One region of the Iodobacter arcticus genome, then DNA from elsewhere that is predicted to be linked to it. Evidence: riboswitches for the same ligand, from Rfam matches in the RefSeq annotation. Region 1 holds a riboswitch; the other holds the start of a gene.
What was found. Region 1 has a riboswitch for manganese ahead of ACFQNF_RS20255 (TMEM165/GDT1 family protein). Riboswitches for the same ligand answer to the same signal wherever they lie in the genome.

Region 1 (15,964 bases):
CATCATTGCAAGTGTTTGAATCATCGTAGGGCGGGTGAAACCCGCCGTTTTCTGTCGCATTTCATGCCAAAGTCTGGCGGGTTTTACCCGCCTTACGAAACTGCAGTAGCTAGCTTTGCTGGCTCAATCCATCACTCAAAGACATTCGATAAGCGCGCCATGCAGGAATTGCGCCAATGAGTGCGCCTGCTACTAAGGTAGCAGCCAGCATTAAAAGCTCGGTCTGTGTGGGCGGATTGATGGCGAGGCTCATGCCGTAAAATTCGCGCAGCAGCGGGCGGCAGGCGATGATGATGAGGTAGAGCAATGCCACCCCAGCCGCCATGCCGGTGCTGACCAGTAGTAGTGTTTCACCCATTACCAGCACAAAGATCTGCCATGCTCTTGCGCCCACCGAGCGTAATATCGCCATTTCGCGCCGACGCTCGTTAAGTCCGGTGAGTAAGGCGGTGAGCATGCCGAGTAAGCCAATCACCATTACAAAGGCAGACACCACCAGCAAGGCTTGTTCGGCGATTTTCATCAGTTGCCAAAGCTCGGAGAGCGCCACGCCCGGCATAATCGCCATCAGTGTTTCATCGGGGAATTGGTTAACCACCCGCTGATAGCTAAACAGCGCGGTGCGTGATTTAAGGCCCACATAAAAAGCTGTAATGGTGGCAGGTGGTGCAACGGCGCGGTTTTCATCGGCGGCGAGTACGCCAGCGGTAGATAGTAGCGAGGCGCTGCCCGATTCCCAGCCTTCGTGAATGGCAGTCAGGCCATCAAGCGACACATGTACGGTGTCGTCGACGGGAGTGCCCGTGGGGGCCAGAATACCTGTGATGCTAAAGGGCTGATCGCTGTGCTCGGACATCGCGCCTTCGCCGCTGCCGTGGGCGAGCACGATTTTTCCGCCTAGTTGATAGCTGAGCTTTTTTGCAACATTGGCACCGAGCACCGCATCATGCGTGTGGGCAAAGATTTGGCCTTGGGCCAGTTGTAGCTGTTGGCTGTCGCCAAATTGCAGGTATTTAAAGTAGTCGCGGCTGGTGCCTAAAACCGGGAAACCCTTGTGGCTATCGCCGAGCGAAACCGGAATTGTCCACGCCACACGCTCATCTTTGGCGAGTTTTTGATAGCTATCCCAGCCAATATTGTTGGTGGCGTTGCCAACGCGAAAAACGCTGTAAAGCAAAAGCTGCACCGAGCCTGTTCGCGCGCCAACAATTAGGTCGGTGCCGCTTACGGTGCTGGAGAAACTATTTCTGGCCTCGGTGCGCAGCCTTTCTACACCAATCAGCAGTAATACAGATAAAGCGACGGTGAGCACGGATAGGGCGACGGTAAGTCTGCGGCTGAGTAAGCTTTTAAAGGCGATTTTAAACATTAGATGTCTCCACCGTATTGATGGTGGGCAGGCTTAGGCTGCGATCAAAATGCACGGCGAGCTGTGGGTCGTGGCTAACTAAGAGAATGGCGGTTTGATGCTCTTGTGCGCATTCAAATAAAAGCTCGATAAAAGCGCCACGCCGCTCGGCATCGAGTGCCGAAGTGGGCTCATCTGCAATCAGAATTTCAGGCGCGCCAATCAGTGCGCGAGCCAGCGCCACACGTTGCTGCTGGCCGACCGATAGTGCGCTAACGGCTTGATGTAAGTGGGTGTGTAAATCGAGGCGTTTGAGTAAATGCAAGGCTTGCGCCTTCGCTCCGCCCTCTCCGGTGCGTTGCTGGCGCAGTTTAGAAAACTGGCAGGGCAGTAGCACATTATCGAGCACCGATAAATAAGGCAGTAAGTTGAACTGCTGAAACACATAGCCAAGGTGATCCGCTCTAAAGCGATCTCGCTTAGGGCCGGATAGCTGGGCTAAATCTTGGCCTAAAATTTTGATCTGGCCGCTTTGCGGTAAATGAATGCCGGTGAGCAAAGAAAGTAAGGTGCTTTTACCACTGCCACTGGGGCCGTGTAAAAACAGCCGCTCGGCCTTGGCGAGCTTGAATTCGGGGATATTTAGCGTAGGGAGCGAGCTGCCCGGCCAAGTGAACTGCAGGTTTTCGATCTGAATCACGGCTTACCTTTATTGGGCATTGTCTTTTGCTGGGCAGGGCTTAATGCATTGTATTTGTAGGGTGGGTGCAACCCGCGTATTTATAGTGCTGCGGGTTGCGCCCGCCCTACGGACAACTTTTCACTTCAGGAAATAGGGGTCTTACTTTAAATTCAGCACTTGGCCTGATTTAAGCTTGATTTGCTTTTGCCCATTGGCGTTTGCTAGGTTGACGGTGATTTTTTTAAAGCCTGCGAAGTTTTTCCATAGCGGCAGAGCGATGCTGCTTGGGGTGGCGGCGCATTCAAAGTGATACTCGGCATCGATATCGCTGTGGCCTTTCTTGCCAAAATCGGGCATTTTTATCTGCGGTGTGGTGGCTTTGCATTGTGCTGCGGCATCAATCGTAAATAGATTGTCGGCATTTTGTAATTGCTCGCTGACGGCTTTAAGTTTGGCTTTTTCTGCGTCATTTTTTGGCGCGTGCTCAAAGCCAAGCAGATTGTCAGCCGGGCTTTCCAGCGTGATAACTAGTTTTTTGCCTTCGATAGCGACGTCCATTTCTGCCACGCCATGTACATGCGCACCGTGTGCTGAGGCGAAACTGCTGAAAGATAAAGTCAGTAATGCGCTGATAAGTACTTTATTCATGGTGATGTCCTTGGTTTATTTAGGGGCTTGATATTCACGTACTTCGGTTGCCGTCATGGCATAACCCACGTCCACTTTGCTACTGCCATCGGCAAGCGCTAAGTCAGATTTGGATGATTTAACAAGCAGCTTGCCTCTCACCGTAATGGGGGCGAATAAGTTGCCAGCCGGAAAGCCTTTGGGATATTGCACAACGACCATTTGATTGGGTGGCGGGGCGGGCACATGGATGCAAGCGCCAATCACGGGAACAAGGATAAACTCGGTCACCTTTTTATTGTTTTGCTTTAATGGCAGCAAATAACCATCGAGTTGAACAATCTGGTTGTTGAGTGCGGTTTGCGCTTCAGTGGTGCGTTTTTTCTCAAAGGCTTCAATTTTGACGACCAAAGGTTCTAAATCACTGAAATCTTCTTTGAGAAGGGTACTGGTGTCCAAGCTGAGATCAGACGGCTTTAACTTGCCAGCAGTTACAATCGCTTTATGCTGGCGCTGCTGAAACGCGCGCATAAGGCGGGTTTTTTGTTCCTGATTCATATTGCCAACTGTTGCACGTAAGCTACTGGAATCAGGCTGCAAATCAGTCCACTTAATCGCGCGGGCATCTGCGGCAAGGAGTGAGTGGCTGATCAGAGTAAGGAGTAAGAGGGGCAGTAAGCGGTGAATCACGTTCAGTCCTCGTTATGAGATGTGTTCCAATTGTAACTGTGTTGCATTTGCGTGAGAAGCTTGTCACAAATATTTAATTAAAATGACGCAAAAGCGTTGGGTTGATGTGCCACAGGGCAAAAGAGGGCGAAGGCAATAACGAGTTATTTTCGAGGAGCATAACGCAGTGAATGGCCATTTTCCGGCCCAGCCCGGTCCTGGCGAGGAAAAGCCCACGCGTGCGGAGGGTTGGTTGCATTTTTGGGGCTGATCGGCATTAAAAAACACTCATGGTCTCATGCCATGTCGCGTCTTTTTCCTTGTTTAGCCCCAAAACTGTAACTAACGCAGCCGTGAATGAAGCGTCAATAGACCCTAGTGAAATTAATTTTAAAACAAGCGACTAGCGTGCACCCATCAGAATTTCTGCATGCTGTTTAAGGCTGCCTTGGTACAGTTTTCGGGCTGTCGGGCAGCATAATTCCAGCTTATGTGCCTTGTAGCCACGCTGCATCAGGCCATACCACCCCTGGGCGGGGCCAGGCATAAAGCCGGCATATGCAAAACCTGCGCGGCGCAGCTGTTGCATGGCTGCTGGCGTATGTTGATCTAGGCGCATCCGGAGATAAATCAGGCGCTTCTTTGGCATGTGGGCAACTTCATCCACGTTATCGGGGTGCAAGTCAGTCAGTGTCACCTCAATTCGATGTTCATGGCTTGCCACCGCCATCGGGCTAGGGGCGGCAGTGAAATCCATCAGGGAATGCGTACCAAAACTTTGCTCGATAGGGTCAAGCCAGTCTCGGCAGGATAAAGGCCACGGCAAGGCTGGCAAAGGAGAGGGTTGCAAAGGCAGGCAGCCCAGCACCACGCTTTCACGCCACTCGTTGCCAAACGGGGACGCCACATAATCCAATAGCAAGCCCGTGGTTTGGAAGCCTAGCGTCTGAGCCAAACGCTGGCTTTGTGCATGGGACGACACCTGTTTGATTGTCAATGTGCGCAGGCCGCATTCACGCGCATAGTCACGTAGGTAGGCTCCCAGCGTCGTGGCAATCCCCATGCCGCGTGCGCTAGGGTGAACAATATTGAGTGCCAGCTCGGCACTATCTGGGCAGTCCTTATGCATCCACAGCACGGCATGGCCAACAATTTGGCCTTCCACGCAGGCCACAACTGAATACCATTGCTGTTGTTCGTTATTGCGGCAAATCATTGAGGGCAGATAAACATCCGGATACACATAGCAGTCGCCATACACCGTGCGAAATAAGGCACTCACTTTGGCAGCATCTTCTGGTACGAAACTGCGGACCGAAACGGCAAACTTGTTCCATTTGCTCATGCTGGCTGCTCCGTTTGAACCACATAGGAGCGCTGGTCCACCACCCGCAATAACTTGCCTGAGCGAGGATGAAACGTCAGATTGTGAGCTGTGTGGCAAGCGATATCAACGCGCAGCAGATCACTCTGTGACAAGGTATTTATCGCTGGGTATTTCTCTAATAGTGTGGCATAAAGCGCACCCTTCACGGTGTTGCTTAAGCCGCCATCCGGAGCAACCCGCAGCGTCAAGCTGTCCATGCCGTCAGCGCGGGCCAGCAATAATTGCCAAGACGCTGGACCTAAATGTGCCTTCACAATGCCGCCAATCTCCTCAGGAAATAGCGAGAGCGTACCCAGCCGGACACGATAACCCTGACTGGCACGGCCACGGAGTGCAAACTTACGTTGCTTGGTATCGGTCGGTTCACACCAAACCGCTAAGTCACCGGTTGGATAACGAATCAGCGGCATCAAGTGCCGTTGCAGGTTGGTCACGACCAACACGCCTGTCTGGTCTACCGCCTCAATGGGCTCGCCGGTGGTTTCGTCGATGATTTCAACTAGGGCATCACCATCGAATACATGATGTTCGCCCAATAGGCAATCCGGCGTGCTGGCACCAATCAAGCCCGCATCAACACTGGCGCAGCCTACTGAGGCGAAGCGGGCGTTCGGCAAGACCAGCGACAGCATAGACAACTGCTCTTCAAACAAGCTTTCTCCGCCATACAGAACCAGCGTGACGCTGGTGAGTACTTGTCCGCGTTCGAGCAATTGGCTAGCGAAACGCAATAGTTGGGCGGGCACACCCGCCAGCACATTGATTTGGTGGGTCTCAATTGCCTGAGCCAGTAGCGTGGTCTCGACCGCACCGGTAAAAGGGTATTCGCAGACGGGCACGGGTGAGTGCGCCAATGCACCATGAATAAATAAAAAGCTGGTGTATAAATCGCCCGCAAAGAACAAATTGGCCACTCGGTCGCCAGGGGTGAGTTGTGAGCTCATTCCTTGGCCAAAAGCACGCACAAAATCACGCCACTCTTCACGGGAATACACCGACAGTTTGCCATTTCCGGTTGATCCCCCGGTTTGAAAAACATGGCCGTCAATGATGGGGCCGGTCAGTACCGGCCAAGACGATAATGTTTGTGATTGCTGCCAATACAAAGCAGGGTCGATCAGTGGCAAGTCGCGTAGTTGCCAACCAGAGCGGGGGATGTCTCGATACAGCGCGGCATAGAAAGGCGAGTGTTGACGTGCGTACTGCACGAGCTGTTCTATGAGAAGGGTCATTTGTATAGCTTCCTGCAAGCCGTCAATCCACTGCGCCCATGCATCTGTCAGCAGCGAAATGGTAGCTTGTTGTTGCGCTCATTTTTACAGGCCAGATGGCCTATTGTGATGCGTCTGTTCTAAGGGAGTACAGCCAAGACTGGGTGCGAGTCTAAGTTGACCTGCACACTCCATCTGGGCATTGCTGCCCAGTGGAGAGGCAAACCAAGCTCTGTACATTACTCATTACCTGCGAATTAAGCGGTGCCCGTAGTCTCGGCCGTGTTGCTTAATACGGGCTGCCGCCGATCCAGTACCAATGGTGTTTTGCCGCTTTGTGGGTGGCGTTGGAAATCCGTCGATAGTTTATGGATCACCTCCATTTCTAGTAGCCCGTTCTTCAGGGCCTCTCCTAGCTCGCTGTGCTGGCTTAAATGCTGGCGGACATGTTCAACATCACCCTCTACCTGCACCACTAGATGCTCTCTGCCGCTGGCGGTGTAGTTAATCAAGAACTGTAGCGGTAGGCCTATTGCCTTAGCACTGAGCGTAGGATTGAAAAAGACGGTCCCCACCCGTAGCAACTGGCCGTGCCTGCCACATAGCTCGAATCGCGGCGCTGGCAATCCACATTCACACGGGCCCGTCACCCAACGGCCTAAATCACCAAGGTCATAGCGTGTCACCGCCTGCCCCTCCCGTGCACGAGAGGTAAATAACAAGCGGCCAGCTACACCTGGCGCTGCGGCTTGGTCTTGCTCGGTATCCACAATTTCTAGCCACTGGGTATCGGCCAATAGATGGAATACGCCATCGGGCGAACTACCACAGCTGTGGCCTAATGGGCCGGCATCAACCGAGCCATATATGGCTGAACGGATCATCGACACGCCGAATCCAGCCAAGAACTCACCTTGTTGCGGATTTAAGTGCTCGCCGCCCAGCATGATTTTTTGGATGCCGCCGTAAGCGCGCAGCCTAGCCTCTTCCCGCACAAACAAATGGTGAATCGTGCCGGGCATGCCAATCAGCGTATTCACACCTTGGTCGATAATCAGCTGGGCAATTTCGCTGTAATCGTCGTCGCTCGGGCCGCCCATGGGGAAATGCACCGCTGACAATTTGTCCAAAATGGTGAAGAAGCTCAATAAGCCGCCATACAGGTTGCCGCCATAGAGCAAATTCATGACTCGATCGTTTGCCGGATCAAGGCCCGCCGCAAACAAGCCATCTGCCGCAGCTTGCATTTGCCGGTGATAATCGCGATAGCTGAAACCCGCTAGTTTGGGCTTGCCGCTGCTGCCGCCGCTACGGAAGAACAGCTGAGCATTCGCGGTCATTGGCGTTTGCTGGAAAACAGTCTTATCCATAATCGGCCGTGCAAGCAAACCTTCTGGCTCCGCTGGAAGCGGGTCAAGCGTAACGTGGTTTGGCAGCGCATCCGCCACAAAGCTCACCGACACTCGGCGCGTTAGCCGCGCCAATGCATACACGCCGTCATGCGGCTCGCCTTCATACCCATCGTGCATCGCACTCACAGACGTTACACGGCTCACACCGGCGGCCAGCAATATCTGGCTCAATTGTGCCAAATCATGGTTATGTGCCACTAAGCCGCAGGTTTGCAGCCGGGTACGCCAAGTTTGCAGCGTTCCCACCAATTGTGCTCGCGGCACGGGACGTAGCTGTACCGTGCGAAATAATGGCGACGCCACCAAGGCGGCTGTTTGCGCCCAAATAATGCGCCACCCCTCACCTTGCCAAACGTGCCCTGGCACATCAGAGAAGCTTTGATCAAGCCGTGCGAACGCAAGCTGGCTGCTGATTTCGGCAGACTCTTGTTCGCTAGGGATTAATCCAGGCCATTGCTGGGCACGGCGTGCGAGTGCTTTGGCCAACTGCTCGCCCACTTCCCGTAATACGGCAGGGTCTTCGCTATCCACCAATATGCATTGCGGGCTGGAACACGCCTGTTGGTCAAAGCGGCAAACCTCATCGGCCACGGCATCGAGCTGCGCCTCGCTTGCGGCGCTGGGCACCACATATGCAAAGCTGATGCGGTGCCCCCAGTCTATCCAGCGGCAGCCGGCGGGTAACTGCTGCCGAATAGCGTTCAGTGCGGCTTCCCCTCCCCAGGCAGACACCGCATCAGCCCTGCTGAACAGCTTAGCCAGATCAGTATTGGGCCAGGACAATACGGCAAGATAATCTGCCAATGTGCCGGTGCTGTCATGGCGAAGGAACGCCGCCAACAACGCAGCGGTGCGTCCGTTATCGCTGCTGCTGGGGCGTAGCCAGTTGACGTTGCCGACCAACAAGCTTTCTAACATGGCGAAGAAAGGCAGCAAGGCCGAATTGGCTGGCGTGATATGTACTACCAGCCCTAGCGGCCGCCAGCTTTCGTAATGCGGGCTACGGTAATCAATGCGGCGTAGCGAAAATGGCGCTTCGCCCAACTCTCGGGCTAGCTTGGTTGCCAAGGCATCACGCCGGCAGAAGCCGTGCAGCGCAGTGCGGCTTTCGGTGTCCAGATCTAGCGCGTCGCTATCGTTTAATACCCATTGGGCAAAACTTTCAGCACAAGCTAGTACCGTTTCGCTATCTAGCCGCTGTGCCAGCGTCGTTGGCAGTCGTGTTTGTAACGACGCCAATACGTCATTTGCCTCTGTCTGGCTTATGAGGGTGCCTTGTACGAGATACATGCTTAGGATTCCTTGATCAATTCAGATGCCGCTAGCGCACAGCTGCGGCTTTTGCTGGTGCCGGCGCGCCCCAGTAGTTCAAACCAGTCGGTTTCGATGCCGCAGCTGCAGGAGTGACCCGGATGCAAGATGGCCAAATCACTCATGACCACGCTGTGGGCGGGGCTCGATGTGATATAGGGCGATACAAAATGCAAAAAGCCCCTTGCGCCGTATGGTTGCGTGTCTAAAGTCGCTGGGTGGCGGATATAGGCGCGCGCATAGCTGGGAATATGGAAGTGATGCTTCGGGCATTCGATATAGGGCACTGGGTGTTCCACCGCGCCATAGCCATCTCGGCAGCGCACGTCTGGAATACCCAGTTGCTCACCCAAGCGTTGATACAACAGGGCTTTAGGGATGGCTTGGTCGGCGTGGGTTTTCCAACCGCCGCCCAGAAACACCAATGAATCTGGGTGTAGCTTCAGTGCTGGATAGCCCATTTCGCGCATGCGTTCGAGCGCAAACCACAAAAATGCAGGAAAGCCAAAGATACGAACCGGCAGGCCTTCTTCAGCAAACTCCTGCAAGGCCCGAATCACCCCAAACGGATCGAACTCGTTACCGTGGCCGTTATGCCGCAATGCATACACCGCTCGGTTGATTGGTGCGTATTTGCACAAAAATTGGTCGGTATAGGCCGTGCCGAGGGTGATTGCGCCAGCAGGCTCGTAACTTAACAACAGATAATTGCAGGGGGTATCGGGCGTATTCCAGCCGTATAGGTCGAAAATACGGTCAACCATTGCTTGGGCTGCACCTAGGCTGCGCTCGTCATAACGCATGCGGCTTTTTTGGCCGCTGGTGCCTGATGAAGTCAGCTCCAACGCTTCTTCGCCCGCTTTGCTTAATACCAAGCGACGCTTGAAATAATTGGCAAATAATGGAGGCAAGCTCGACCAGTCGTTCACGTTTTCCAGCTTCGCCTTATCCCATCCATTGGACGCTAGCCATTGGGCGTAGCCTGGCGACTCATCGCAATGATATTCAGTGAGTTCGCGCATTGCTGCGTTAAATAGCTGATCGCACGCGGCATCGGTACGATAGGGGGATTCGATGGCGCACAGCGCATCGACATGGACGAGTGAGGCCACAAATGATTTCCTAGGCAAGATAAATGAACGGAAGCGGGTAGTTAAAAACTAAATCGTAACGGCAGCAGTTATGGGCGGACGCTTAAGCAAGCACCACAGTGGCCAGAGAGCCAAACCCGCAGCAATACTGGCCGCAATAGCAAAAGCAGCAAGGCTGGTGCCCGCACCCAACACCGCAAGCGCCGAACTACCTAGGCCGATAGTGGCAACAGAAATCATCCCCAACATGGCGGCAACGGTGCCTTTGCCACTCTCGCTGGCAAACAAGGTCTGCCGGTAAAGCGTGGCGTTGCAAATGCCCATGCCGAAAGCGTAGATCGTTAAGCCCAGCACCAACGCCAATAAGTGGCCGGTGACCAGGGTGGCTCCCAGCATCAAGAGTAAGCCCCCAAAAATAGGCCACAGCGATAGGCGAATCAATGCATCAAGTTCAAGACGGGTAACCAGATAATTCAACGCCAGATTGCCGGCAATCAAGCCCCCAAAAATCGGCAATTGCCACAGGCCATAGGCAATAGAACTCAGCCCCAGATTATTCATCAGTAGCAAAGGGGCAAGGCCGATCCAGCCAATTAATGGGATGCTAATGAGCCCCAACACCAAGCTGCCTTGCATAAAGCGAGCATTGCCCAGTAGTTCACGGTAACTGGCCCAAATGCTTGCCAGATTAAGCGGCGCTGGCTCAAGCCGACTGCCATCTTTGCGCGTAACGCCTATGGTTTCAGGCATAAAAAACCACAGCCCGATCAAGACCAAGATGCCACATAGCCCCACGCCAACAAACAGCGTGCGCCACGTCACAATCTCTAGCAGCATACTGCCCAGCAATGGGCCTAATAATGGTGACAGCAAGGCGATATTGGCCAGTAGCGCCATAAGGCGAACCGCATCGGTTTCCTGAAAGGACTCTTGCAACGCGGGATAGCTCACCACCACCACAAAGCCCAGCGCAATGCCCTGAATAAAGCGTAACGCGTTGAATACATAGATGCCGCTTACCAAGGGCGTGATCAGACACGCCACGGCAAATAGGATTGCGCCAATCAACAACAATGGGCGACGGCCAAAACGATCCGACAAGGGGCCGATAAGCCATTGGAAGGCGACACCGCCTAGCAAATAGGCGTTCAGCGCTATGGGTACATGGCTAACGGGTGCATTGAGGTCTGCAACCACATACAACATGGCGGGCATCACAATATCGCTAGCGACATAGGTCAGCAGTTCAAATGTGGCGAGTAGCAAACAAAAAAATAGCGCCTGACGGGAGGAGATCGGTAAGAGCGAGCGGGTAAAAGAAGACATCGAGCCAACAATTTAGTTAAGTTAATCTGTGTGTTTAATCGGCAGACTTTCTTATGGAGAAAGTCTAGAAAGATGCTGCAGAAAAATGACGAAGCTACAAATAGACAAATTTCCTTAGCTACTTTTTAAACGGCTATGGGCTACAAAACACCCATCCAAACCATAAAAAAAGGGCAACAAAACAAGCTTGAATGATGACCACGCGAATGGACGCTTAACCTTCTAGTGAAATAGCCATGATCAAAGTTATCGAAGTCTGCTGTTTTACTTCATTTTCTAGGAGTGCCCCAGGTTGTGTGTGGGGGATTTCTGAAAGTGCGCCGAAGCGATGGAGCGATATTTCTAATTCACCGCTGATTACGTTTTTCAGGGGTGCTGCGTAGTTGATATCGGAGGCTATTCTTATGAATAATTACAATTTTATTGTATATGCAAGCAATAAAACTAGGTAAATATTTACCAGTTGCTGACGCATTGATACAGCATAAGGTTGTGAGAATGTTTTTTCTGAATTTTTCTACAGCACTAAAAATGAATGAATTAAAATTTAAGTTGTTGATTTTTTGTGTAAAAAGATACACGTCTTTTTAGAGGTTTGTTTTTTAAATATAATTTGCACAATTAGTGCCAAGGGAATAATGAAGCCTAAAGCTGAAGAGTTGAGTGCGTATTTCTGACGATTGTAATTACTGATGATGTCAGTTGTGTCTGGCGCTCATATTCTCTTGTAAACACCTTATCTTGAATGCCGACGTTGCCGATTGTGCAAATCTCAATATTGACTGTTTTGCCCTTCAATCAACCAAGCCTTAGCGACACCGTTTACGGGCGGCCTTACATAATCTTTCATTAGAGATCTAAAGCTGCGTCGGTATTTTTGTGCCAGCCAATAGTCAATCATCCAGAAGATGATTCGATCTAACTTGCTGACCTATGCGGTATCCTAAATGCCCACCATATATAATGTGCTAATTCGTTAATTTATATTTTTGGTAATTAACTGTTTTTAATGGCATTTTTCTTGATTGGCTGATTTTAATGAAAAAACTTAAAGTGCTTTTTGTGTGCACAGGAAATATCTGCAGAAGCCCCACTGCAGATGGGGTGATGCGGCAAAAGGTAGAGGTTGCGGGGCTAAGCCATGCCATTGAAGTGGATTCTGCCGGTACACAGGATTATCACATTGGGGAGCCGCCAGATCGGCGTTCGCAAAGTTATGCTAAAAAACGTGGTTTTGATTTGTCTTTTTTGCGCGCCCGCAGCGTGCAGCAGAGCGATTTTGCTGAGTTTGATTTGATTTTGGCGATGGATAATGGCCATTTAAGGGATTTACAACGGCAATGCCCACCAGAATATCAATCGCGGGTGAAATTATTTTTATCCTTTGCCCCTGTCCCTACTCAAAACGAGGTGTTAGATCCTTACTATGGCGGCCCAGCTGGGTTTGAGACCGTTCTGGATCAGTGCGAGGCGGGCTGCGCCGCGCTGCTGGGGCACATCAAAACAGCTGTTTAAGACATGTAAATAGTATGGCGTAGTGGCGGTTTTTGTAATCTGGGATTGCAGCATGCATAAGGGGTGGTTAAAATCCGCGCTTTGGTCTTCGGGGGAGTAGTCGCCTGCAGCTGGTTTGAAAGAACGGTTTGCGGGGAATACGTCAACATACTTGGATCGTTTGATCCATGGCGTATTCGGTTGGAGCGGTGTTCTGTAAGCAGAGCGCAGGCCAGCTTGACAAGACCTGAGGTTCGTTCAGCATTTCCCGGGGTGGGCAATGCTGTGCGACCTCTATCCTGCCCGCCCCGGAAACACGACTCGATGATTGATACCTTTCTTATTTCTACTGGCGTTGTCGCCATCGCCGAAATCGGCGATAAAACGCAATTACTTGCGTTAATTCTGGCAGCACGCTTTCGCCGTCCTTTGCCCATTATCTTGGGTATCTTTGTTGCGACTGTACTGAATCACTTTGCTGCCGGTTGGATTGGTCAGCAGGTAGCAGGTATGATTTCGCCGCTTGTTTTGCGCTGGGTGATTGGTTTGGGCTTTTTAGCGATTGCCGCCTGGGCACTGGTGCCCGATGAAATGGGCGAAGAAGAAGCGCAAATCAAGCCTTATGGCGCATTTGTTGCCACAACGTTAGCTTTCTTTTTGGCTGAGATTGGCGATAAAACGCAAGTGGCCACCGTGGCGCTGGCGCTGAAATATCAGCCTTTGTGGGCGGTGGTTGCTGGTACAACGGTCGGCATGATGATTGCCGATGTGCCTGCTGTTTTTGTGGGTAAGTGGATCGCAGCCCGAATGCATATTCTGCGTTATGTACGTTTTGTAGCCGCAGCCGTTTTTGCTCTGCTGGGTGTATTGGCTTTGTTAGGTGTGGGTAGTTGATTTTTTAAGCGTGCGAAAGTCGGAATGTATTTTTGTTTTCTATTTAGATTGCATCAATACGCTCCGGCTTATTTGTTTTTATTTAACGGGGAAATGGGCTCATGCTCGAAGCATTGTTCAAATTAAAAGAACACGGTACTAACGTTAAAACCGAAGTGATTGCGGGTTTTACAACGTTTTTAACTATGGCCTATATTATTTTTGTTAATCCAGCCATTTTGGCGCAAACCGGTATGGATTTTAATGCCGTGTTTGTGGCGACCTGTCTGGCTGCGGCTTTTGGTACTGCCGTGATGGCGCTTTTGGCTAATTACCCGATTGCGCTAGCCCCGGGTATGGGTTTGAACGCTTATTTTACCTTTGCTGTGGTTAAAGGCATGGGTGTGCCTTGGCAAACTGCGTTGGGTGCGGTGTTTATTTCTGGCGTGGTTTTTGTGCTGGTTTCCTCGTTTAAATTGCGTGAAGTGCTGGTGAATGCCATTCCGCATTCTTTAAAGCTGGCTATTTCTGCCGGTGTGGGATTGTTTCTGGCTATTATTGGGCTGAAAAGCGCTGGCCTGATTACCGCTTCGCCTGTGACGATGGTGCAATTGGGTGATATCCATGCACCAAGCACATTATTAGCCGTATTGGGCTTCTTTTTAATTGTGGCGCTTGAATACCGCAAAGTAAAAGGTGCAATTATTATTGGCGTATTAGGTGTGACGCTGCTGTCGATTTTATTCGGCTTAACCGAATTCAAAGGTGTGTTTTCACCGCCACCGTCGATTGCACCCACCTTTATGCAAATGGATATTAAAAGTGCGCTGAATGCGGGCCTCTTGGGTGTAGTGTTTATTTTCTTCTTTGTTGATTTGTTTGATACTACCGGCACTTTAGTCGGCGTTTCTCACCGCTCTGGTTTGCTGGATAAAGACGGCAAACTGCCCCGTTTAAAGAAAGCGCTGTTCGCTGATTCTTCTGCCATTATGGTAGGGGCCGCCTTGGGTACTTCAAGCGTAACCGCCTATGTTGAATCAGCGGCAGGCGTTGCAGCAGGCGGTCGCACGGGCCTGACTAGCTTGGTCGTTGCGATCTTGTTTTTGGCGGCTCTCTTTGTGGCGCCATTGGCTGGCACCGTACCTGCGTATGCCACCGCACCCGCACTTTGCTATGTAGCCGTACTGATGGCGCGTGGTCTGGCCGAAATTGATTGGGATGATATTACCGAAGCCGCACCTGCCGTGATTACCGCCGTAGGTATGCCGTTTACTTATTCGATTGCGGATGGGATTGCGTTTGGTTTTATTAGCTACGCGGCAATTAAAGTGCTGGCGGGTCGCTATAAAGATCTAAGCCCTGCCGTGTTGATTATTACTGCGCTGTGGCTGATTAAGTTTGCGGCTTTTGGTTAAGGGAACTATTTAAATGAGCTTATTGCAGGCAGAACCGCCTTACGCGGATTATATTCGGGGCAGTATTCGTACAGCGCGTTAAATTTGCCGCTTTTGGCTAAGGGAAATATTCAATGAGCTTATTGCAAGCTGAGCCGCCTTACGCGGATTATATTCGGGATCGCATCCGTACGGTGCCTGATTGGCCGCAGGCAGGCGTGCAGTTCCGTGATATCACGCCTTTATTGCAAGATAAAAAAACCTTTCGTGTTTTGGTTGATATCTTTGTGCATCGCTATATGGATATGCATTTAGACATGGTGGCCGGTGTGGATGCGCGAGGTTTTATTCTCGGTGCGGTGGTGGCCTATGAATTAAACTTGGGCTTTGTGCCCGTGCGCAAAAAAGGCAAATTGCCCTTTTTAACAGTGGCAGAAGAATACGAGCTGGAATACGGCTCGGCCACGGTTGAGATTCATACCGATGCCTGTAAAAAAGGCGATCGTGTTTTGCTGATTGATGATTTGGTGGCAACAGGCGGTACCATGGTGGCAGCAGCTAAGCTGTTAAACCGCCTTGGTGCAACCATTGTTGAAGCGGCTGCTATTGTTGATTTGCCTGAATTGGGCGGATCAAAAATCGTACGTGAGCAGGGCATCTCTCTGTTTACTGTTTGCGATTACGCAGGCCATTAAAGATGTGTCGTGGCGGCGCTGTGTTTGTCATTTTAAATACAAACAGTGCCCGCCCGTTTTTGTTTGAATTATTTAAAGAAGAGGTACGCTATCGTGACCCTAGAACTCCCTGAAGCCCAAACCATTATTGATAATTCGGATTGCCTGCACAGCGAGACCGAAGTGCTGGCTGCGCTGGATCGTATGGCGGTGGCAATGACCGCTGATTTGCAATACGCCAATCCAATTGTTTACACCGTTATGAATGGTGGCTTGATTGTGTCAGGGCATTTATTGCCACGCTTACGCTTCCCTCTCGAAGTGTCTTATATGCATGCCACGCGTTATCGCAAAGAAACCAGCGGCGGCATGCTGGATTGGAAAGTAAAACCACAAGAAAGCATGAAAGGTCGCGTTGTGGTGATCGTGGACGATATTCTTGATGAGGGCCATACACTGGCAGCT
Region 2 (15,964 bases), on a different contig from region 1:
ACTTTTTGATGAGCAGGGCTCGGTTTGTTTTAGATAAACCGAGCCTGCAAATGGCTTTGCGAGCTTAGTTGATGCAGCTTGGTGCGGCAGCCAGTTCTAGCGTTTTGCATAGTTCTAAAAAGCGATCCAGCTTGTTGCTGCGCATCAGTAGTACTTGCATATCGTCATTCAGCGATTTGCTGAAGTTGACAAGTGTGTAGGCAGGATCAAGCTCTTTCTGGATAAGGCGCAGAGCGTCGGCCTTGCTGAGGTCTTTGAGCGCTGCGGAGGTTAGCTCTAGCTCGCCTTCGCCAAAAGCCTCTTCGATCTGTGCGTAGAGTGCATCGGCTTTGTTTGCGCGAAAGAGCAGGCCGTCTTCAAGCTGCTCGATCAGTACCCATTCCCAGAGTGGAATTGCAAAATGGGCTTGGTAAGCGCTTTCTTTATCGTTTGCCAGATAGCTTTCAGCGTCGTTGGCTGCTTTGAGCACTTCGGCGCTCATTGCAAGAATGTCGTTTTGCTCCAGGCCGCCATCGGCGATCAGGTCGAAGAACTCGGTGATATGCGTTTGATTCATTGGGTAATCCTGATTAGGGCATCTTTAAAGACGATCACTTCTGTGCAAGCTGGCATTGCGCATCAAAATATCCCCTCGCATTTTAAAATAATTGCGGCAGCGATCTTGTTTGCGATTGGCCTTGCATAGAAAGAATTGCTCTTTGAGTTGCCCATTAATAAATGCCATCGGCGCTACAACAGCGCCGAAGGGCAGATGATAAAGGGATTTTAGCTTTAGCGCTTAGCCGTGTTGCGGTGCTCGTTGAAACCGCAGGGTTTTATACTGAGCAAGCGGGCTAGGTTTGCTCAAGCAAGGCGCTGCTTTGCGCAAGGATGGCGGTGTTTAATCGCGCTTTAGTCATTGCAAAGAGCGTGATGCCCAGTGAAGCGTTTATTCAGGGATAAGCCTTTGGTGGTTCATGGTTGCTGTTATGCGTATGGCAAACGATGGGTAATATTGCTGTTTTGTATGCTTTTATTTTTGGCTGGCAAGTGCACATTTGGGCCTCAATTTTTAAAAGAAAGGAGTTCGTCAGGAATAAACTACTGTATTTTCTTTGAGCGCCGGGCTTGAGAAGGGCATAAAGCCTAGGGTGGCAGAGTAGCCTGAGGTAAGCCACTCTTGTGTTTTTCTCAAAAATGTAAGTTGTTGCACCCATTTATTAATGACACATTGTGTTGCCGTTTTGTGAGCCTATTGGTTTGACCCAGCTTGACAGCGCCAAACCATGCTGAAAGACTGCTGCCAAATAAAGTAAGATTGCTTAGTTAAAATAGAAAGGAATTTTTATGCTTAAAGTGAAAGGTCTGCTTGTTGCGGCATCAGTAGCTGCTATGTTATCCGCTTGTTATGTGGTACCTATTCAGCCTGCTACAGCAGGTGCTGGCCCATCGCCGCGCCAGCCTATGCCTGTTGCGATGGCAGAAGTGGTTGCGCCGCGCCCTGTGTATACCGCAAGGCTTTACCCTACCAATGATGCCGCGGCGGCCATTGGCCGGATTAACGGCACAATCAGCAATCCGGAAAAAGGCCATGGCGAGTTTGCTTTTAACGCGGGCAAGGAAGCTTATGCTGGCGAAGCCACCCGTGCACCGGGATCGTCCAAAGGCAATGCAAACGCCGTAGGTAATAAAGGTGGCTATGCCAAGTGTGATTACAGCATGAGCAGCGCAGAGTTGGGTGCAGGTACTTGTGCTTTCTCTAACGGCGCACGTTTTGACTTACACATCTCGCTTTAATCTCTCTCTACCCATCGATGCGGCGTTCATCTGCATCGATGGGTATTGTCATGTTTTAGATTGCCCAGCCTAAGTAGAGCGCAAATCCTGCGTAAAGAAAGCCAATGCAGCTCCGTTGCCGCGCTTTCGGGAAGTGCCGTGCCAAAAGCCGCCAGTACCGAGCCCACCGCAGTCGCGCCCAGCTTCATATGCCGGGCACACCATTCAATGGCGTTGACGAAATAGTCACAGGCTAAATAGATGGCAATGGCCGAGAAGTAGAACAGGAACAGAGTGGGTAACATGCAAAAGCACAATGCCGGGCAAGCAATTAAACCAATGGCGCAACGACACGGCTTGCCTGGCAGGCAAACGTATCGAGGCCAAAGGTATCGCTGAATCATCTGCCATACCGGCTGATGATCAATGACGCCATGCAGCAAGAAGCCGCAAGTTTGTTGACGCCACCTCCCTCGCTTTGCGCGAAGGATAGCTACTACCCAATGACAGGAGGGGCGATTCTGGCAGATGTGGAGCGGGTGGGCTGGCTATGGATTAAATCTCTTAGTCATAATCTATAGCGCTTTGAATTCTGGTGTAATCAGGCAGCAGCATGGTATAAGCTGAGTGCTTAAAATCTTACAGAAAACATAATGAATTTGCGGGAATTGGCTCAGCTACTGAATTTATCGCCCACAACGGTGAGCCGTGCTTTGAATGGTTTTTCTGATGTCAGCGAAAAAACGCGGCTGCGAGTGGCCGCAGCGGCAGAGCGGCATGGTTATCAGCCCAATAGCACCGCCAGAAAACTGGCGCTGGGCCGCACCGATTGCGTGGGGATGATTTATCCGCTGCAACCCAATGATTTAAACGATCCGGTTTTTCACGCCATTGTGGGCGGAATGACTGATCAGTTTAATGATGCAGGTATCGATCTGATGCTGATTTCGGCAGATACCCATAATGAGCTGCAAACCTATCAGCGCATTACCGCTGGGCACAGGGTTGACGGGCTGATTGTGGCGCGTACCTGCGTATTTGATGAGCGATTGCGCTATTTGCAATCGTGTCACTTCCCTTTTGTAGCGCATGGCCGCTCGCAAATGGATACGCCTTATCCCTGGTTTGATTATGACAATGATGCGGGCACCCGCGCCGCAGTTGAGCGCTTACTGGCCTTGGGCCACAAACGCATCGCCCTGATTTCTGCTCCTTTAGCGCTTAATTTTGCCATGCAGCGTAAGCAGGGTTTTGTAGCGGCGATGCAGGCAGCAGGGGTGACGGTGGAATCCAGCTTATTGCAAGAAGGCGCGCTGACTGCGCAAATGGGCGAGGCGCTGATGCACCGCTTGCTAAAGCTTAGCCAGCGCCCTACGGCGGTGATTGTGGATAATAACCTAGCGGCGATGGGCGTGCTGGCGGCATTGCGCCAAGCAGAGCTGAGGGCAGGCACGGATATTTCGCTGATTGTATTTGGTGGCGTAGCGCCAGAGCTGGCGATGGGGCAAAACATTACCGCCATCCGCCAGCCCGATCCACGCGAAGCGGGCGTTACGTTGGCTTCGCTGATGCTGGCGCGGCTGAGGGGGGAAGACCCAGAGTCCTTGCAAGTGCTTTGGCCAACCCTATTGCAGCCGGGCACCAGTGATCAGGCTTGTTTGATTTAATTGGGCGGCTGTTGTTAAAACCTAAGATCTGTAGACACAGAGCTCACCGAGCTAAAAGGCAGGACACTAAGAAAACAAAGGATTCCTGCTGGCGATGATTTTAAAGCCATCTTGGGTGGCAAAGTCATGCAATGCATCTTTTGTAGGGTGGGCAAGGCGTTTTATCTTGCCCACGCGGGGCCATTCGGGTGGTGTGTTGCAGGTGTTTAATATCTTGTAAATGATCGCGTGGGCACAAAATCGTGCCCACCCCACAGGCATGTGGTTTTTTGGTGAATTGCGCGTTATTTGTCGTTGGTTTTGAATATAAGCCCGGTTTTGTCGAGTGCCTGCCTCCTTTGTAAGGAAGCAGGCATTTTTATTGTCTTTTTACTTAGCAATAAGCATGAAAAACAATCATTTTAATGACGTTTAAATATTGTAAATAGGGTTATCAATGTAGTTTACATCATGTAGTGACGTGGATTAACTTACGAAAAAACAAATCCAAACCGCTTTGGAAATAAGGTTTGGCGTTGTTTTTATCGCTTTCAAACCGTTTAAAACAAATAAAACAATGGATTGAAAGCGCTTTTGATCAGCCTTGGCAATATGATTTGCTGTTTTGTAGCGATTTATTGATTTACTACAAGGTTGCTTATTCGTTTTAGCGGCATAGCCGTACCTATTCAGGGAAGAGATGAGATGAAGTTCAAATCAGTAAATCAGATTTCTGCACCGGCTCAGCTAGCGCTGGCTGTTTGCGGCTTAGGTTTGGTGACCAGTGCGTTCGCGATGCCGGTCGATTTTCATGGCTATGCGCGCAGCGGCATAGGCTCGAATGCCACGGGTGGCGGATCGCAATCCTGTTTTCAGCTTGATGGTGCGGGCTCTAAGTATCGCCTAGGTAATGAGTGCGAAACTTATGCCGAGTTTGCAGTGGGCGGTAATGTGTTTGAGAAAAAAGAAACCGGCACGCGTTTTAGAATTGAATCGCGGCTGGCTATTGCTGCCAAGCAGTTTCAGGATTGGGAAAGTGATTCTGGCAAATCTGCCGAGTTTGCTTTCCGTGAAATGTATGTCACGGCCGAAGGCGTAGGCCTAGGGGAAAGCAAGCTGTGGGCGGGTAAGCGTTTTTATGCTCGCCAAGATGTGCATATCAATGACTTTTACTTCTGGGACAACTCCGGCCCCGGCGCTGGGATTGAAAACGTGGATGTGGGGTTCGCCAAATTTGCCTACGCATGGCGTCAGAATACCGTCACCACATCCGATACCAGTATCGAAAATCTGGATCGCAAGATCGGCGTATCCGGCCACGATTTCCGCCTCTCTGGCATTAAAGTGAATCCCAATGGTGAGCTGACAGTGGGCGTTGATTTGCGCTTTGCCAATAAAGCCGACAAAGATCAGGGCAAGGCCACCGATGGCTTGGGGCTGAATCTAATGCACACTCAAAGTGGTGTATTCGGTGGCTTTAATAAGATCGCCCTGCAATACGCCAAGGGCAATATCTCCAGCTTTGCTTCGGGCTACCCAAATGTAAACGCCGATTCGGGCGATAAAGCCTACCGCGTGGTTGAGCAGCTGATGTGGCAACCTGAAAACAGCCGCTACTCCGGCATGATGGCGGCCATCTGGCAAAAAACTGATCCGGCTGCGACAGGCAAGGGCCAGACCTGGATGTCGCTCGGCGTGCGCCCGACTTATATGTTTACCGATAACCTTGGCGCGGCCATTGAAGTGGGTTACGACCGTGTTAAGCCAGAAGAGGGCGATGCACGTAATCTCTTAAAAACCACTGCAGCGTTTTTGGTGCAGCCAGAAAAAGGCTTCTGGAGCCGCCCGCAATTGCGCTTTTTTGCAACTTACGCCAAGTGGGATCAAGCCGCGCAGGATGCGGCTGGCCTAAAAGCGGTGAACAACCCGCTATCGGCCAATGGCTCGTTTGGCAATGATAAAAGCGGCTTCACCTTTGGCGCTCAGGCCGAAGTATGGTGGTAAGTTGAGCTGCTGCAGTCTTAACTGATATTAGACAACCCAAATCTTGAAACACGGAGGCCACAGAGAACACGGAGTTTCACGGAGAAAAGCGTTTATAAATCAGGCTATTTACTTTGAGTTTTTTCAATTTAAAAATATAGATTTTTACCGCTGTCTAATATTAGACAAGGCCTAAATGCTCGGTCTTGAAATAACTTCCTGAAATAGCTCACATAGCGTCATTCCCGAGTGCTTTTGCCGGGAATCCAGTGACTCTGCTGGATCCCAGATAAAACCATTCTGGGATGACGGGTGTGCTGTGGCAGGAAATGAACTAAGAGCTAAGTTGGCCCAAGTTGTTTAGATGATATTTAGGCTGCTTTAGCGTGTTTAACCCCTCCGGGCCTTGCCCAGAATTTTAAATGGATTGAGTCATGCTCAAGACCGATCGTGAATGGTGGCGTGGTGCTGTCATCTATCAAGTTTATCCACGCAGCTTTGCAGATGCCAATGCCGATGGCGTGGGTGATTTGCAGGGCTTGCTCGGCAAATTGCCCTATATCGCCGCGCTGGGGGTGGATGCGGTCTGGATCAGTCCGTTTTTCAAATCGCCGATGAAAGATTTTGGCTACGATGTAAGCGACTATTGTCAGGTTGATCCGCTGTTTGGCACGCTGGCCGATTTTGATGCCGTGCTGGCCAAGGCGCATCAGTTTGGCTTAAAAGTGATGATCGATCAGGTGCTCTCGCACACCTCAGATCAAAACACTTGGTTTACTGATAGCCGACAAAGCCGCACGGGCGACAAAGCCGATTGGTATGTGTGGGCCGATGCCAAGGCCGATGGCTCTGCGCCAAATAATTGGTTATCTGTGTTTGGTGGCCCGGCCTGGACTTGGGATACCCGCCGTTGCCAGTATTATTTGCATAATTTCTTAAGCAGTCAGCCCGATTTAAATTTCCATTGCCCTGCCGTGCAGGACGCCATTTTAGAAGCGATTCGTTTCTGGCTGGCGCGTGGCGTGGATGGTTTTCGCTTTGATGCGTGCAATTTCCATTTTCATGATCGCAAGCTGCGTAATAATCCGCCCGCTAAAAGTAAAGATACTAAGACGGTTAGCCCGGATAATCCTTACGGCTTTCAGGCGCATGTGCATGATAAATCCCAGCCAGAAAACATCGACTTTCTAAAACGCGTACGTCTGCTGCTGGATGAATACGGCGCAATGAGCGTGGGTGAAGTAGGCGATGACGATAGCCTGAAAGTGATGGCGGAATACACCACAGGCGGCGATAAGCTGAATATGGCGTATAGCTTTAATTTGCTGACTAAAGACTTTAGCGCGGCGTATATCCGCAAGCAAATTGAAGACCTTGAAAAGCGCATTGGGGATGGCTGGGGCTGCTGGTCGATCGGCAATCATGATGTGATGCGCGTGCTCAGCCGCTGGGGCAATAACAGCCAGAACCCACGATTTTCGCGCAGTATGCTGGCAATGCTGCTGTGTTTCAGAGGCTCGGCCTGCCTGTGGCAGGGGGACGAGCTGGGCCTGCCCGAGGCTGATATTCCGTTCGAGCTATTGCAAGATCCTTACGGTATTGCCATGTGGCCAGAATTTAAAGGCCGCGATGGCTGCCGCACACCGATGCCTTGGCAGCATGATGTGGCGGCTGCAGGCTTTAGCACGGGCGCACCTTGGTTACCGGTGCCTGAATCACACCAGCAGCTGGCCGTCAGCACGCAAGAGCATGACCCTGAATCCACCTTAAACTTTTATCGCCATTTTATTAGCTGGCGTAAGACGCAAGCCGTGCTTTGGCAGGGCGATATTCAGTTTGTGGATACGCCTGAGCCGCTGCTGGCCTTTAGCCGCAGCCTGAATGGCGAGCGCTGGTTGTGTGTGTTTAATTTATCTGAAAGTCGTCAATCGCTGCCGTGTAAAGACAAGCTCACGCTGCTGGCCGATGCGGGCCTGAGTGGCGCAAGTATTAAGTCAGGCGTGATTGAGTTTGATCATTGGGGCGCGTTGATTGCCCGCGTAGAGGCGTAAGGTATGGCTACTGTTTCATTAAAAGGCATTAAAAAAGCGTTTTCTTCGGTATACACCCTGCACGGCATCGATTTAGAAATCAAAGATGGTGAATTTATCGTGTTTGTTGGGCCATCGGGCTGCGGTAAATCGACCCTGCTGCGCACTATTGCGGGTTTGGAAGACATTACTGATGGCGAAATGTGTATCGATGGCCTGCGTGTGAACGAGTTGCCGCCGGTAAAACGTGGCATTTCTATGGTGTTTCAGAGCTACGCGCTGTACCCGCATATGGATGTGTTTGAAAACCTCGCTTTTGGCCTAAAGCTGGCAGGCATGAAAAAAGCCGAGTACACGCCGCTGGTAGAGCGGGTGGCTAAAGTCTTGCAAATTGAGCCACTTTTACGCCGCAAGCCGCGTGATATGTCGGGCGGGCAGCGGCAACGGGTGGCGATTGGCCGCGCCATTGTGCAAAAGCCTAAGGTGTTTTTGTTTGACGAGCCGCTGTCTAATCTGGATGCCTCGCTGCGGGTGCAAATGCGGATCGAAATCGCCCGTTTGCACCGCGAGCTGGGTAGCACCATGATTTATGTCACCCATGATCAGACCGAAGCGATGACGCTGGCCGACCGGATTGTGGTGCTGCGTGCCGGGCAAGTGGAGCAGGTTGGTACACCGATCGAGCTGTACTACCAGCCGGATAATCTGTTTGTAGCGGGCTTTATCGGCTCGCCAAAAATGAATACTTTAAGCGCCAAGGTTGCTGTTATTGATGAAGGCGGCGTGACGGTTGCCTTAGAAGATGGCAGCCAGCTTGCGGTGACGGTGGATGCGGCAGGCGCAAACATCGGTGACGAAGTCACACTGGGCGTGCGCCCTGAGCATTTAAAAATTTCACCCGCAGCGGGCAGTAATGCGTTGAGCGGTGTGACGCTGGCGCTGGAGCAACTAGGCGAAGCATCGATGTTGTATTTAGAAGTACCCGGTATGCGGGATACCTTTGTGGCCCGTATGCCTGCGCTGTTTAGCTCTAAACCGGGCGAGCTCAGCGTGCTGCACTTTAAGCCGGAGCACGGTTTTTTGTTTAAAGCAGATGGCAGCGCAATGCGCCGTCTTCACCCACTGGCCGAATAATCATTTGGCTTTTTAAAAATTGCAGCTTTATTTTGCCTGCGCTGGGTATTTCTCTGGCAAGGGCTTTGCTTGGTTTTTTGGAGGGTTTATGAATACAACACGCCGCCAGTTTGGCAAGTTTGCAGTTTCTACCATCGCAGCAGCTGTCGCGATTTCTTTTGCCGGGCCTGCTTTTGCTGCAGATAAGCTGGTGATTTGGGTGAATGGTGACAAGGGTTATAAGGGCATCGAGCAGGTGGGTGCAGCGTTTACCAAGGCCACTGGGGTAGAGGTGGTGGTGGAGCATCCCGAAGATGCACCTTCTAAATTTCAGCAAGCGGCCGCTGCGGGCAAAGGCCCAGATATTTGGATCTGGCCGCATGATCGCTTGGGTGAATGGATGACAGCGGGCTTACTTAGCCCAATTACTCCATCTAAAAAAGTGCAGGCCGAGATCGATCCGCTGGCATGGAAAGCCTTTACCGTAAATGGTAAACAATGGGGCTATCCAATCGCCATTGAAGCGCTGGCGCTGATTTACAACAAAGACCTCGTGCCTGTGCCGCCTAAGAGTTTTGATGATGTGATGGCGCTGGATAAAAAACTGGCCGCGCAGGGCAAAAAAGCCATTCTGTGGGATTACGGCGAGCCTTATTTTAGCTGGCCATTGCTGGCAGCCGGTGGTGCCTATGCCTTTAAGCCTAAGGGCGATGGCACTTACGATGCCAAAGATGTGGGCGTCAACAATGCCGGTGCGATTGCTGGCTTAGAGACCATTAATAAAATGATTAAAACCGGCGTGATGCCAAAAAGCGCGACTTATGCCGATATGGAAGCCGGTGTAAATCAGGGCAAAATCGCCATGATGATCAATGGCCCTTGGGCTTGGGATAATCTAAAAAAGAGCAAAATCAACTGGGCCGTGGCGCCTATCCCATCGATTAATGGCAAGCCTGGCGCGCCGTTTGTGGGTGTATTGGGTGCCATGCTGAATCGCTCATCCAAGAACAAAGAGCTGGCGGTTGAGTTTTTAGAAAACCATATGCTCACCGTGCAAGGCCTTAAAACGGTTAATGCCGATGTGCCTTTGGGTGTGCCCGCCAATAAAGCTTTCTTTAATGAGCTGAAATCTGATCCGGCGATTAAAGCTTCGATGGAATCGGCTAAAGCGGGCCAGCCTATGCCTAATATCCCGGAAATGGGTCGCTTCTGGGCCTCATTAAAATCAGCATTGCAAAACGTAACGCAAGGCCGCCAAACCCCTAAGCAGGGCTTGGATGCTGCAGCGGCACGGATTAGCAGTAAGTAGGACAGTAGCAAGACCCTTTCCTTAGCCTTGATAGCACAAGCTAAACCTTGAACCACAGAGGAGGACACAGAGCTCCACAGAGGAAACCTAAGACATGCCTTTGGATTTTCTCTGTGAAACTCTGTGCTCTCTGTGGTTCGGGATTTTGCTCTCTCGGTAGTTAATCTGACGGCATGAAGTGCCTGTAGGGCGGGTGAAGCCCGCCAGATTTTGGTATGCAACAGCATCTAGAAAAACGATAGAAAACGGCGGGGTTCACCCGTACTACGATGCTTCGATGTTTGAAATATTTAATAGCAAGGGCGCAGCCGGTTTATGCGACTAAGGGAAAATAGAATGAGCGGATTGAATATGCGCTGGCTGTTGGTTTCGTTGGGTGGGGTGCTGCTATTAGCTGGCTTGTGGCTGCTGCTGGGGGTTTATCAATCTGGCCATACGCTGAGCGCCGTGGGTGGTTTGGTGGTGATGGCCGCGAGCAGCTGGGTGTTTTTATCACCCAAGGCTTACGCTTACCGCTATCTCTATCCGGGCGTGGCGGCCGTGCTGGTGTTTATTGTTTTCCCTGCTGTGTATACCGCAGGGATTGGTTTTACCAATTACAGCTCGACCAATCTGCTGAGTTTTGATCGCGTAACGGCCTATATGCTGAGCGAAACCACCACGGCCGATGGCGCTGGCATGGCGTTTTCCCTGCATCAGGCTGGGGATCAATACCGGCTTAAATTAAGCGATGAAGCAGGGCAGAGCTGGGTTTCTCCACCCGTTAAGTTAGAAGACAACAAGCCACAACAGCTGCAATTGCAAGCGCTGGGCACTGAAAACCTGCCCGAAAAAGAATCCATCAAAACGGTGATTGCCAAACAGCCAGCGTTAAAAGCGCTGCGCCTGACTTTTCCCAATCAAGCACAGTCTTGGCGTTTAAACAGCCTCAGCCAGTTTTCTCCCACCCAGCTTTTATATCAAAAGAACGCCGACGGCACACTGCTTAATACCCAAGATGGCAGCCTGATTAAGCCCAATTTTAAAACTGGCTTTTATGAAACAGCCGCAGGTGAAAATCTGATTCCGGGTTTTAAGGTGAATGTGGGTTTTAGTAATTTCACACGGATTTTTGCCAGTGACGATTTCCAAGGGCCAATGTTTAAAATCCTTGGCTGGACCGTGTTATTCGCTTTTCTGACGGTGGTGTTTACCTTTGTGGTGGGCATGGTATTGGCGGTGGTGCTGAATTGGGAAGCGCTGCGTTTTCGTGGGGTTTATCGCACGCTGCTGTTTTTGCCTTACGCCGTGCCGGGGTTTATTTCGATTCTGGTGTTCCGTGGTTTATTTAACGAAAGTTTTGGTGAAATAAACATGGTACTCAATGGCCTATTTGGCTTGCGGCCCGCTTGGTTTTCAGACCCGTTTAATGCCAAGGCGATGATACTCATTGTAAATACTTGGCTGGGTTACCCTTACATTATGCTGCTGTGCTCGGGGCTGATTAAATCGATTCCAAGCGATTTATACGAAGCCTCGGCCATCAACGGCGCGGGGCCACTGACTAATTTATTTAAAATCACCCTACCGCTGATTTTAAAACCGATGATGCCGCTCTTGATTGCCTCATTCGCGTTTAACTTTAATAACTTTGTACTGATCAGCTTGCTCACCGATGGCAGGCCAGATTTTATTGATAGCAAAGTACCTGCAGGCACTACCGATATTTTGGTTTCATACACTTATCGTTTGGCGTTTCAGGATTCGGGGCAGAACTTTGGTTTGGCTGCGGCCATTTCTACAGTGATTTTTGCGTTGGTGGCGGTGTTGTCGCTGATTAACTTAAAGCTGACCCGCGTTAATCAAGAGGAGAAACGATAATGGCTATGGTGCTGGATCGTTCACATAAATGGCGGGTGCTGGGCGCGCATCTTGCGCTGATTGCCTTTTTGCTACTAATTTTATTTCCGTTTTTTATGATTATTTCTATCTCGCTGCGGCCGGGTAATTTTGCGGCTGGCAGCCTGATTCCTGACACGATTAGTCTGGAGCACTGGAAGCTGGCGCTGGGCTTTAGCTATGTGGATGGCGATGGTGTGCTGATTAAGCCGCAGTTCCCCGTGTTGCTGTGGTTGTTTAACTCGGTGAAAGTGGCCTTTATCAGCGCAGGGGTCATTTTGCTGCTGTCTACCAGCTGCGCTTATGCGTTTGCCCGGCTTAAATTCCGTGGCCGCGTATTTGGCATGAATGCCTTGCTGCTCTTACAAATGTTCCCCGCGGTGCTGTCCTTGGTCGCCATTTACGCCATCTTTGATGAAATCGGCAACTATGTGCCGTGGCTGGGTATCGACACCCATGGCAGCTTAGTGCTGGCTTACGCCGGTGGCATTGCCCTGCATATCTGGACCATCAAGGGCTATTTCGACACCATCCCGGTGGAGATCGAAGAGGCCGCCCGCGTCGATGGCGCTAGCGCGTTTCAATCTTTCCGCTACGTGCTCTTGCCGATGGCCGTGCCGATTTTATTTGTGGTGTTCTTGCTGGCCTTTATTAGCGGCATCATCGAATACCCCGTTGCATCCGTGCTGCTGCATGAGCAAAACAAAATGACGCTGGCGGTTGGCTCCAAGCTTTATCTCTACACCCAAAATTACCTATGGGGCGATTTTGCCGCCGCCGCCATTCTTTCTGGCCTGCCCATCAGTATGCTGTTCTTATTCGCCCAGCGCTGGATGGTATCCGGCCTGACGTCGGGCGGGGTGAAGGGTTAGTTGTGTAAGCGCACGATTTTTTATGCTTGGGGCGTTTGTCTCTGAGCGGCGTGTTTTTGTGAGCCACCTAAGTCATTGGGTGGCTCGTTTTTTTGATTGATTGCTTTGCCCGCGGTGTACTCTAAAGTAGCTATAGATGGATGTTTAAGTCTTTGATGTGATTGATCCCCCGTTTTGTAAACAGGATGGATGATGATTTACAAATGCAAAGTGTTCGCTTGGTTGTGCGCGCTCATGCTGGTGCTTTGCACCAGCCTCTTTGCGGCCAGCCCCTGCTTGCGGCCTTTGGTGGTGGGTTGGGATACCTGGCCGCCTTATCATTATAAAGATGAGCATGGCCAGATGCGGGGCTTGGCGGTGGAGGTGTTGGTAGAGCTGGCAAGGCGGGCGGATTGTCCTTTGCGATTTGCTCAAATGCCTTGGAAGCGTACCTTGAACGAGCTGGCTGTTGGCAAAGTTGATCTGGCGATGGAGGTGCTAAAAACGCCTGAGCGTGTGCGGGTGATGTTGTTTTCACGGGCTTATCGCCCAAGCAGCGTGCATTTTTTTTCGCGGAAAAAAGAAGAGCGCTGGTCTTTTAATACTTTGGCTGATTTAAGCAAGCTTGGGCCGGTGACGCTTGGGGTTTCCCGTGGGGATAGCTATGGCGAGGAATTGGATCAGTGGCTTAACGCGCCTCCGCCTAGCGTGGCGGTGGATGTTGCCCCAACGATGGCGATTAACTTACGTAAGCTTCAGCATGGCCGCGTTGATCTAGTACTGGGCGATTTATTTGCGACGCAGGCGGCGCTTTATGATTTAAAACTAGCCAATGAAATTGCGCCTTTGCCACAGGAGTGGCGCACTCAAGATGCCTATTTTGCTTTTAGCCGCGTCAGCGTGGGCGAGCCGGTGTTTCTGGCTTTTCAGCATGCGCTCGATGGCATGATGAAAGACGGGTCTTTAAAGCAAATTCAGCTTCGCTACCATGTGAATAGCTACTGATCCCTAGGTTTATTCCAGTTTAAATTGCGAAACAAGCCGGTCCAGCTCTACAGCGCTGCGCTGAAGGTCAGTAGATAGCGCTGCATTTTAGTTGACGGATCTGCTTGAAAAAAGGACGGTTTGCTTTGTTTTTTTAGATGTTTTATGGAAGATTTTGATATGAATTGAGGAGGAGGCGCTGGTACATCAAATCAATCGATTGAGTGTAAGTCGATGATTTGCATATGGCAGAAGGGGGAGTGCAGATCGGGTGAAGCCATGCTGGCTTCACCCAGTTTGAGGCTTGATCAGGCTTGGCTGACTGTATTGCCTGATACTTTCATATTAACGGTGGCACCGCCTTTACGACTGGATACCCTGCTGGCTTCTGCGCGCAAAGAAGTTTTCATCTGGCTATCCATATGGCCGTTAACAATCCCCAGAATAGTGGCGCTGGTCGAATCAAATAGCAGATTAAGCTGGGCATTGCCGCCCACATGGATATGGTTAATGCCACTGGTGCCAGGGGCTGTGCGGCCATCTGCGGTATTGTTAAAAACCATGCGTACCGCTTGGGCCATTTGGGGGTTGCTCCCTTCTATTTCTGCAACGGCTTGTGCGTGAACTCGTCCCAAATATTCTACCGGCGCACGGTAAGTCTCACCCCACGGAGTGTCAACTTCTGTGGCAACCCATCTGATATTGTCTTCGGTAGCCCGATCGGGATAGGCGGATCGAATCGCTTGCTCTATTTTCAATCTGATGGTGTTTTGATGAATGGCGCGGCTTGAGGCGGCGTGCTGGCGCAACCAATCCAAATTAGGGTGGTTTTTAAATCGATTAAATTGAGCGGGGGTAAATGCCATGCGAATAACTCCAAAATGATTGCAATTGAAACGGAGGAAAATCATCGATAAAGGGGTGGCTTATTGCGCGTACTTGCTTGGCCCTGCGTTATTTAATGTATTTGTTTTAATTTTTATAAAAGTGCGATATATAAAAGATATTCGGGTTTTAATTTATTGTTTGTTGGTAAAGTAATGAGTAGTGCTTTTAAGGTAAATGTAATAAGCAAATACTGAATCAAGATTAAATGAAACAAAAATGTAAGGCAAGGGTAAATACTATTCTTACAGCGATGGCTGATATTAATCTGATCAGTTTCAATTTTCTATGATGATCCGGCATTTTTCAGGGAGCACAACAATACATTCGCTGCACACCCTGCATAAAACCATGCTTTGGTCTGTTTTTGATCTTAAGTTGGTAAGGGACTAATCTGTTGCTGATTACAAATGAATATTCATTGATTTAAACAGCAGAGCAGATTGATCAATTGCATATTGCTATGTGCAACGCTGATCTAAACGCGAAGCCATAATAGCTATTTTATTTCTGCTTAATTTAGAAAAATCTCTTCATTCATCCATATTTTTGCCTAGGCTAGATGCTATGGCCTGATTGGGATTGAACGCATGGATCAGTTGCACTTTTCTCACGCTAAAGCGTGTCAGCTTTTATATCTGCACCATTTGCAAACTCGGCGCGAGGCTTGGCATGCGTTTAGTCAGTCGGGGATTGGCTGGTTTATGTATCGGCGTGATGGCGAGGGGGTGATTCTTAATCCGCAGACGGGCTTGATCTGGCAAGAAATCACCGAGCCAGGGCCGCAGCTGGATTCATCACACGCTCACGCTAAAGTGCGGCAGCTGGAATGGGCGGGGCTGGCTAATTGGCGATTGCCGACTCGCACCGAGTTGATCGATATTGCCTACGCGCCGGGCTTTCCGCTTTGCGAAGAACACGCTTGGTTTGATTGCCCGCTCTGGCTGTATGACAAAGGCTGCTTATACCTTGATCAGCCGGATGAATTTATGGGGCCAGATGGCGCGGCCAATATGATTGCGGTGGACGATACCCTTTGCGCAGATTGGCCTGGCAGCTATCCGCAGGGGCTGTTTGAGCTGGGCTGGACGTGGCTAGGGGCGTGGACCAACAATGCGCGCTTTCCAAAATCGAGCAAGTTTGATGCGGCGCTCACTGCGTGGAAAAGATGGCGCTCCTTAGCGTCGTCAGAAAACGATGGCTTTCACGCCGTGGATAGCAATGCCACCGATTGGCCTAGCTTATTGCGCAAATTAGATTACATCAGTACCCGCCTACCCGACATCGATAGCAGCACTTTTACTGACGCAGCCAAGGGCTTGTGGGAGCTATGGCCGGTGTCAGACGCCAAGCATGCCAGAAGAATTGCCTTGGCCAATGATGGACAGATGCGGGCGCGTAACCCCGAACTGGATATTCGTGATGCCAATGTGGCGATTGATTTTGGCACCAGTAGCACGGTGGTGGCGTTTAGAGAAGGTGCTCATGATCGCCTGCTGCGCATCGGTGAAAGCAATTTATGGGAGCAGC

Region 2: another riboswitch for manganese. It lies ahead of ACFQNF_RS15165 (hypothetical protein); the one in region 1 lies ahead of ACFQNF_RS20255 (TMEM165/GDT1 family protein).

The regions. Positions count from the first base shown of each region.
Region 1 covers NZ_JBHTBQ010000046.1:70,093-86,056, reverse strand. Annotated here, with positions in the region: gene ACFQNF_RS20305 (ABC transporter permease) at 110-1,369, opposite strand; gene ACFQNF_RS20300 (ABC transporter ATP-binding protein) at 1,362-2,048, opposite strand; gene ACFQNF_RS20295 (DUF2796 domain-containing protein) at 2,190-2,678, opposite strand; gene ACFQNF_RS20290 (DUF3299 domain-containing protein) at 2,694-3,347, opposite strand; gene ACFQNF_RS20285 (GNAT family N-acetyltransferase) at 3,730-4,671, opposite strand; gene ACFQNF_RS20280 (phenylacetate--CoA ligase family protein) at 4,668-5,945, opposite strand; gene ACFQNF_RS20275 (acyl-CoA reductase) at 6,182-8,626, opposite strand; gene ACFQNF_RS20270 (LuxE/PaaK family acyltransferase) at 8,629-9,759, opposite strand; gene ACFQNF_RS20265 (MFS transporter) at 9,808-11,064, opposite strand; gene ACFQNF_RS20260 (low molecular weight protein-tyrosine-phosphatase) at 12,103-12,579, shown strand; yybP-ykoY riboswitch at 12,666-12,797, shown strand; gene ACFQNF_RS20255 (TMEM165/GDT1 family protein) at 12,886-13,452, shown strand; gene ACFQNF_RS20250 (NCS2 family permease) at 13,554-14,846, shown strand; gene ACFQNF_RS20245 (adenine phosphoribosyltransferase) at 14,960-15,520, shown strand; gene ACFQNF_RS20240 (hypoxanthine-guanine phosphoribosyltransferase) at 15,614-15,964, shown strand, end outside.
Region 2 covers NZ_JBHTBQ010000033.1:252,492-268,455, forward strand. Annotated here, with positions in the region: gene ACFQNF_RS15155 (hypothetical protein) at 65-556, opposite strand; gene ACFQNF_RS15160 (hypothetical protein) at 1,327-1,776, shown strand; gene ACFQNF_RS15165 (hypothetical protein) at 1,803-2,060, opposite strand; yybP-ykoY riboswitch at 2,153-2,269, opposite strand; gene ACFQNF_RS15170 (substrate-binding domain-containing protein) at 2,409-3,422, shown strand; gene ACFQNF_RS15175 (maltoporin) at 4,107-5,405, shown strand; gene ACFQNF_RS15180 (alpha-glucosidase) at 5,819-7,435, shown strand; gene ACFQNF_RS15185 (ABC transporter ATP-binding protein) at 7,439-8,548, shown strand; gene malE (maltose/maltodextrin ABC transporter substrate-binding protein MalE) at 8,637-9,836, shown strand; gene malF (maltose ABC transporter permease MalF) at 10,173-11,696, shown strand; gene malG (maltose ABC transporter permease MalG) at 11,696-12,586, shown strand; gene ACFQNF_RS15205 (substrate-binding periplasmic protein) at 12,776-13,570, shown strand; gene ACFQNF_RS15210 (hypothetical protein) at 13,858-14,415, opposite strand; gene ACFQNF_RS15215 (hypothetical protein) at 15,025-15,964, shown strand, end outside.